Regions from separate parts of the Desulfofundulus sp. genome, predicted to be linked through region 1. Evidence: riboswitches for the same ligand, from Rfam matches in the RefSeq annotation. Region 1 holds a riboswitch; the other holds the start of a gene.

Region 1 (3,205 bases):
TGCCCGCTGGTAGTCGACCTGCTGTTCAAAATCGGTAACACCGAACTTTTGCTGGTCAAAAAGCTCCCACCCTGCCCCTGAATCGGCCAGCACCCCCTTGCTGGCCAGCTGGATTCTGGTGTCGTACACCTGTCCCTCCGGTACGGTGATGGTTCTTCCCTGATCTTCCAGCCGGTAGGGTATTTTCATGTTTTTGAGTTCTTCGGCGATTTTGCCAGCCTGCCTGGGTTCGAGGCCGGTGAACAGGGGAGCGTACCGTGGTTGGGTGACAAGTGCAACCAGGTAAATTACGGTTACCAGCAGCCCCGCGGCAGCGGCGGCCAAAAGAACCTGCCGGGAACGGGGTAACCCCCGCCACCGGTCATTCAGGGGGGCCAGGATCTGACTGGGGTTCATCGACTAAAACAGCTCCTTAGACCTGCATGCGCGAAATTTCTTGATAAGCATCGATTATTTTGTTTCTCACCTCAACAGCCAGGGACATCATAATGCGTGCTTCTTCCATAGCGATGGTAACCTGGTGCAGTTCCTGTACCCGTCCGGTGAGGAAGTCGAGGCCCACCCGGTCGGCCCGCACCTGGGCGTTGTTGACCTCTTCCAGCGCCCGTTCAAGCATGCGGCCGAAACCGGAGGCACCGGCAGCGGCGTCCGGTTTTGCGGGCTGGCTTGCCGTGGGTACCAGGGTTATGGGAGATACGGGTAAAACCTGCATCGATCTGGTCTCCTCCCGGTCAACAATTTAAACGTTCAGCGAACCTGTTTGGACTCATCGTTATCTTTGTTACTCCAGTGCTTCGCGTGGGATATGTACCGCGAGCCGTTTCGGGCCGGCCCCGGTCTGTCGCGGCTGATTACAAACCATCAGCTCCTGCCTATCTCCAGAGCTCTCACGGCCATGTCCTTGGCCGCGTTCAAAACCGTAACGTTGGCTTCATAGGCCCGGGTGGCTGCGATCATGCTGACCATCTCATTGGCAATGTTGATATTGGGATAAGCCACGTAGCCAGTACGTGGATCGGCCAGGGGATGGGAAGGTTCGTAAACGAGCCGGGGCGGGGATGGGTCTTCAACTACCGCCTCCACGCTGACGCCAGCGGCGTTGAAGGAGGGCTGGCCTGGCGGGGAGTCCAGGGCCTGCTGCAGTTTCTCGGCAAACACGGGAATTTTCCGGCGGTAGGCCGGGTTCAAAGGGTCGTTGGGCCTGCCCGCCGTTTGCAGGTTGGCAATATTGTTGGCGGTAATATCGAGCCACAGCCTGGAAGCTGTTAAGCCCGAGGCACTGATGCCGAATACATCTAATAAAGGCACCGTCTGTTACCTCCCTCGAATAACGTAGATCAACAGGGACAGGCGGTCGCCCAGCGCCCGGGCGGCAGCCTGGTACGTGAGAGCATTGGCGGCCAGGTTTACCATTTCCTGATCAATGTCCACGTTATTGCCGTTATAGCCCATGGTGGTGCCCTCCTCCTTCACCACCGTGGGCTCGACCCGGGCCAGCGGGACCGGAGCCCCGATATGCCGGGGGCTGCTGGTAACCAGCGGCAGTGCGTCCTCCCCCAGCGCCCGCCGTAGTTCCTCAGTGAAGCTGACAGAAGATTTTTTAAACCCCGGTGTATTCACATTGGCCACGTTATTGGCAATCACCTTCTGGGTTAGTGCCGATGCATCCAGTTGCTTCTGCAGTGCCACCAGAATGGGACTGGCAAACAGGTCCAAAAAACCACCTCCCCAAACAAAAAACCGACCCGACGGCCGGGAAACATTGTCGCAGCCCGGCTGCCCTGGCGAATAGTCGCTGTAGGCCCGTGGCTTTGCGTCCCTCCCTTTCGGTGAAGTTTGCCCCTGGACAATGTGCTAATTTTTGGCTGGCTTTGGCAGCTGATTGGTAATTTATTTGACACGATCTCCCAAACTCCTTCTTAGGAGAAGAAAAAAACACAAAAAAAATAAAAAAACTCGGAACGGGTTATAGAAATTGGGTCGAAAGCTGTCGAATACACGAAAATACCGGAAAATTGCCTTTCATTTTCGTGCCCAGGCGATGACCCTGCACACGGCCGTAATTACGTCCCGTACGTCCCCGTCATTCATGGCCGGGTAAAGGGGCAGGGTGATAATGCGCTCGTACAGCTCTTCGGCGTGGACGCAGTAAAAGCCGGAAAGACTGCAGCTGTCCGGGTCTCCGAGCCAACGGTAGTACGGATGGCGGTACACGGGCATGTAATGTACATTCACACCGATGTTTTCCGCCCGCAGGGCTTCGAAAACCTCACGCCTCCCCACTCTCAGAAGGTCCAGGTTCAAGGCCAGCACGTAAAGGTGCCAGGACGAACGTCCGTATGGGGCCTGATAAGGAACTTCCACTTCAGGCAGGTCTGCAAAGGCTTCATTATAGGTCAGGGCGATCTCGCGCCTGCGCGCAAGAAAGCGGTCCAGCTTGCGCAGCTGGCTCAGACCCAGGGCGGCCTGGATATCCGTGAGGCGGTAATTGAACCCTACATCCAGCATTTCGTAGTACCAGGGGCCCTGGTCCTCCACCATCAATTCCCGGTCCCGGGTGATCCCGTGGTTGCGGAAAAGCAGCAGCCACTGGTACAATTCATCAGAATTGGTAGTCACCATTCCTCCTTCCCCCGTCGTGATGTGTTTCACGGGGTGGAAGCTGAAGACGGTCATATCGCTGAGGCAGCCGATGGGGTGCCCCTTATATTCTGCCCCCAGGGCGTGACAGGCGTCTTCTATGACCACAAGGTTATGCTTTTGGGCCAGGGCGTGAATGGTTTCCAGATCGCAGGGCTGTCCCGTGAAATGTACGGGAATGACCGCCTTTGTGTGCGGGGTGATCTTTTTTTCTATTTCGACCGGGTCAATATTATAAGTACGCGGGTCTATGTCTGCAAACACGGGTTTCGCCCCCAGGTAAAGGGCGCAGTTGGCGCTGGCCACGAAAGTGATGGGGCTGGTAATCACTTCGTCACCCCTGCCCACACCGGCGGCAAAACAGGCTGCGTGCAGGGCCGCCGTCCCGCTGGAGTAGGCCACGGCATAACGGGCACCCACCCGGGCGGCAAATTGCTTTTCAAATTCGGCCAGTGTCGGACCCGTAGTCAGCCAGTCGCCCCGCAATACCCGGGTGACGGCTTCGATGTCGTCCTCTTCAATCCACTGCCGGGCATAAGGAAGATACGTCTCCCTCACGGGGTTG
Region 2 (3,205 bases), on a different contig from region 1:
CGGGCACACCGGAAGGTGTCCGGCCATTTCTGCTTCTGCCGTACCCAGGGCTTCCGCTATCGTCCGTACCAGTACCATCAGCGAAGAGCCCGGTTCCTAAACTATCTGATTAAAAAGAGAACCCGGTGGCAGCAATACAGACCACAAGCTTGCAGCATTTGATAGTCCCATCCAGTTATAAAGGGGGTAGTAACTCGCCGCACCAGCAGTGGTACTCACCAGAGAAAAAGGATTAATAAAGGTAGTTAACGGAGCAGTGAAAATTTGTTGAGCTTCAAAACCAGCTGTTACGGCCAAACCATTTACACCGCTAAAGGCGGCCTCGACCGCTCCAAGGTTACTTTGGAGAGCATTAGTAAGGGTAGACTGGTTAATAACCAAGGTACCGTCAGGATTCCGGGTAATGCCTATGGCGGCCAGGTTCGCGGCTTGATAGCTATAGGCTTGTTTCAAGCTGGACACGATCTGGGGACTTATATATTGGGAATTCTGAGCAGTAAAGGTAATCAAGTTGTTATAAGCTGCCACAAAATTATTGACAGCAGTACTTATAGCCTGGGTATCGGGAGCGACAGTAACGGTGGCGCTGGATACTGGAGCCAGGAGGTTCAGGGTGAGCTTCAGGTTGTCCAGGTAGACAGTGTTGCTTTGAGAGGTGTAAGGGATGCCGTTTACGGTGTAGCTCGCATTGGCTGCAGCAACCGAGACAGTATTAGCCCCTGTATAAGCCACGGCATTGCCAGTTATATCGGCTAAAGTGAAAGCATTACCGGTACCAGTGTTCGAAGCAGTTAAAACCAGGCGGCTGGTACCCGCTACAGTATCGGTAGCTACTTTAGCGGTAACTGGCGCGCCAGCAGCATTTAAGGCATTGGCCATACTGTTGAGCACTGTCAGGTTGGTATCCCCGCTGTTAACTGCAAAGGATATGGTATAAGTTTTGCCGCCTGCTTGAAGGCTAAAAGTATAAGTCCCCGCTGCAAGTCCAGCAGCTGCATTGCTCGCCAGGGCCGTGCCCAAATTCTGCTGGGCAGCGGCAAGCTGGCTTACAGTTACGGTGTAAGTGGCTAAAGTGGCACCTGGTTGGGCTTGGGCAGTAACAGCACCGGGAACAGATGAAGTAGCAACCCTTTTCAGGAACACATTATCCGTCGTACCGAGCTGTAAAGGCTGGGAAGCCTCCCAAAGCTGACGGGCGTAATTATTCAAGCTAACCAAACTATTAGTTACCAGAGAAGGTTGTTGCTGAACCCAGTTATTTTTTAACAGGATTTCCTCGACTGCATTGATGGGTAATACTGGCTGGTAAGAATAAGAAGATACTCCGGGGCTCAGAAGGTAATTTACCAGCAATTCAGAATACCAGTAATTACTATACACCGGGCTCACCATTAATTGTCAACGCCTCCTTCCCGAAGTAAGGCGAAGTACCAGCACCTGGCCTCAAAACCTGCCGGCAAATCCACCTGACCCCGCAGAAGCCGGACGGATTTCTACAAGTACAATTACCAGTGATAACTGACTTTTTCTCCAATGTCCCGGCAGCCGGCTGTCATAGCGGTACTCTGCCTTAGACCCTTTGGCTTTGCGCCCCCGCCTTTCGACGGGTTTGCCTTTCTCGGGTAGTATAATTATACCATTCTCAGCTTTTTATGGCAATTCTTAATTCTGGAAAAACCGATGGTCCGTGTCAGGATCCAGGAAGTATCTCCACAAAAATTTTTCCCGTTATGAGACCTCACCGCTCAAAAACATCAGCTTCAAGGCAGCGGCCTTCAGGTGCTCCGGTCACGTTCATTCATCAGGCGGGTATCGAGCTGTTCCAGTGCCCAGCTGAATACTTGGCTGCAGACCTCCTGACAAAGCTCATGGAACTCAGCCAACCACATGGGCTCATCTGAATTTGAATTCCCGCACCACCAGGCAAGCGTTCTGCCCTCCAAATCCGAAGGAATTGGACATGGCCACACTCACTCTTGCCCGGCGGGGTATGTTAGGCACATAATCCAGGTCACAATCCGGATCCGGTTCTTCGTAATTGATGGTAGGCGGTATGATTCCTTCTTCGATAGCTTTGATACAGGCTATTAACTCGGTTATGCCACCGGCTCCCATCAGGTGCCCCGTAGCTCCCTTCGTGGAGCTAATGGGAATCTGAAAAGCACGGGAACCAAAGACAGCCTTGATGGCCAGAGTTTCCACTCGGTCGCCCAGGGGTGTGGAGGTTCCGTGAGCGTTAATATAGTCAATGTCTGCGGGTGTCAAGCCCGCCCTTTCCAGAGCTTTACGCATGCACAGGATTTCTCCCCTCCCGCCGGGTTCGGGTGCCGTGGTATGGTAACCGTCACCAAAGTTGGCGTAACCGATTAATTCCGCCCTGATCCGTGCGCCCCGGCGCTCAGCGTGAGAAAGAGTTTCCAGAATCAACGCGCCAGCTCCCTCTCCCATCACCAATCCGTCCCGCCGGCGGTCAAAGGGACGGCTGGCCTTTTCCGGAGCGTCGTTGCGGGTAGAGATGGCCCTGGCAGCATGAAGACCGGCTATGACCAGGGGACAGATGATGGACTCTGCCCCTACGGCGACCATGACATCGGCCTCTCCGCGCTGCAAAAGCATGAGTGCGGTGCCCACGGCATCTGCCCCTGAAGAACAGGCGGTACTTACGGTCAGGCTTGGCCCCTTCAACCCGTGGAGAATGGCAATTTGCGCCGCAGCCACGTTGCCCAGTATCCGGGGCATGAAATGGGGGTTTATGCGGGTGGAACCGGTACGGCAGAGCCGCTCCTGCGATTCTGTAATGGTAGTGATGCCTCCCACGGCAGTACCCATGACCACTCCCATGCGTTCCGGATTTCCGGTAGGGCTGCCGTCCTGGAGGGCTTCTCCGGCTGCCACCAGGGCGTACTGCATAAACAGGTCCGTTTCTTTAATTAGCTTTTTGGGTAAAAAATCCTCCGCCCTGAAATCCCGAACTTCGGCTCCAATTTTAACCGGCAGGTGATCGGTATTGAACCTGGAAATGTACCCGACCCCGCATTTTCCCTGCAACAGGTTACGCCAGTAAGGTTCCACACCGATACCTATGGGTGTGACCGCACCCATCCCAGTAATTACTACCCGTTCTCGCACTCTTCTGCCTCCCGGTTCATAGCCAAGCTGAAATCTTGAATACCCCGCATCTCATGACCCCTTGGTTCGCCAAATA

What was found. Region 1 has a riboswitch for cyclic di-GMP ahead of flgB (flagellar basal body rod protein FlgB). Riboswitches for the same ligand answer to the same signal wherever they lie in the genome.
Region 2: linked by a shared signal. The riboswitch ahead of fliD (flagellar filament capping protein FliD) and the one ahead of flgB (flagellar basal body rod protein FlgB) in region 1 are both predicted to bind cyclic di-GMP.

What each region holds. Positions count from the first base shown of each region.
Region 1 covers NZ_JBNATZ010000258.1:11-3,215, forward strand. The annotation lists partial or broken gene ACPLUI_RS12720 (flagellar M-ring protein FliF) at 1-396, opposite strand, end outside; gene fliE (flagellar hook-basal body complex protein FliE) at 413-712, opposite strand; gene flgC (flagellar basal body rod protein FlgC) at 862-1,308, opposite strand; gene flgB (flagellar basal body rod protein FlgB) at 1,315-1,716, opposite strand; cyclic di-GMP riboswitch class I at 1,764-1,851, opposite strand; gene pseC (UDP-4-amino-4,6-dideoxy-N-acetyl-beta-L-altrosamine transaminase) at 2,023-3,205, opposite strand, start outside.
Region 2 covers NZ_JBNATZ010000249.1:159-3,363, forward strand. The annotation lists partial or broken gene ACPLUI_RS12550 (hypothetical protein) at 1-100, shown strand, start outside; gene fliD (flagellar filament capping protein FliD) at 97-1,392, opposite strand; cyclic di-GMP riboswitch class I at 1,538-1,624, opposite strand; gene fabF (beta-ketoacyl-ACP synthase II) at 1,894-3,129, opposite strand; partial or broken gene ACPLUI_RS12565 (acyl-CoA thioesterase) at 3,114-3,205, opposite strand, start outside.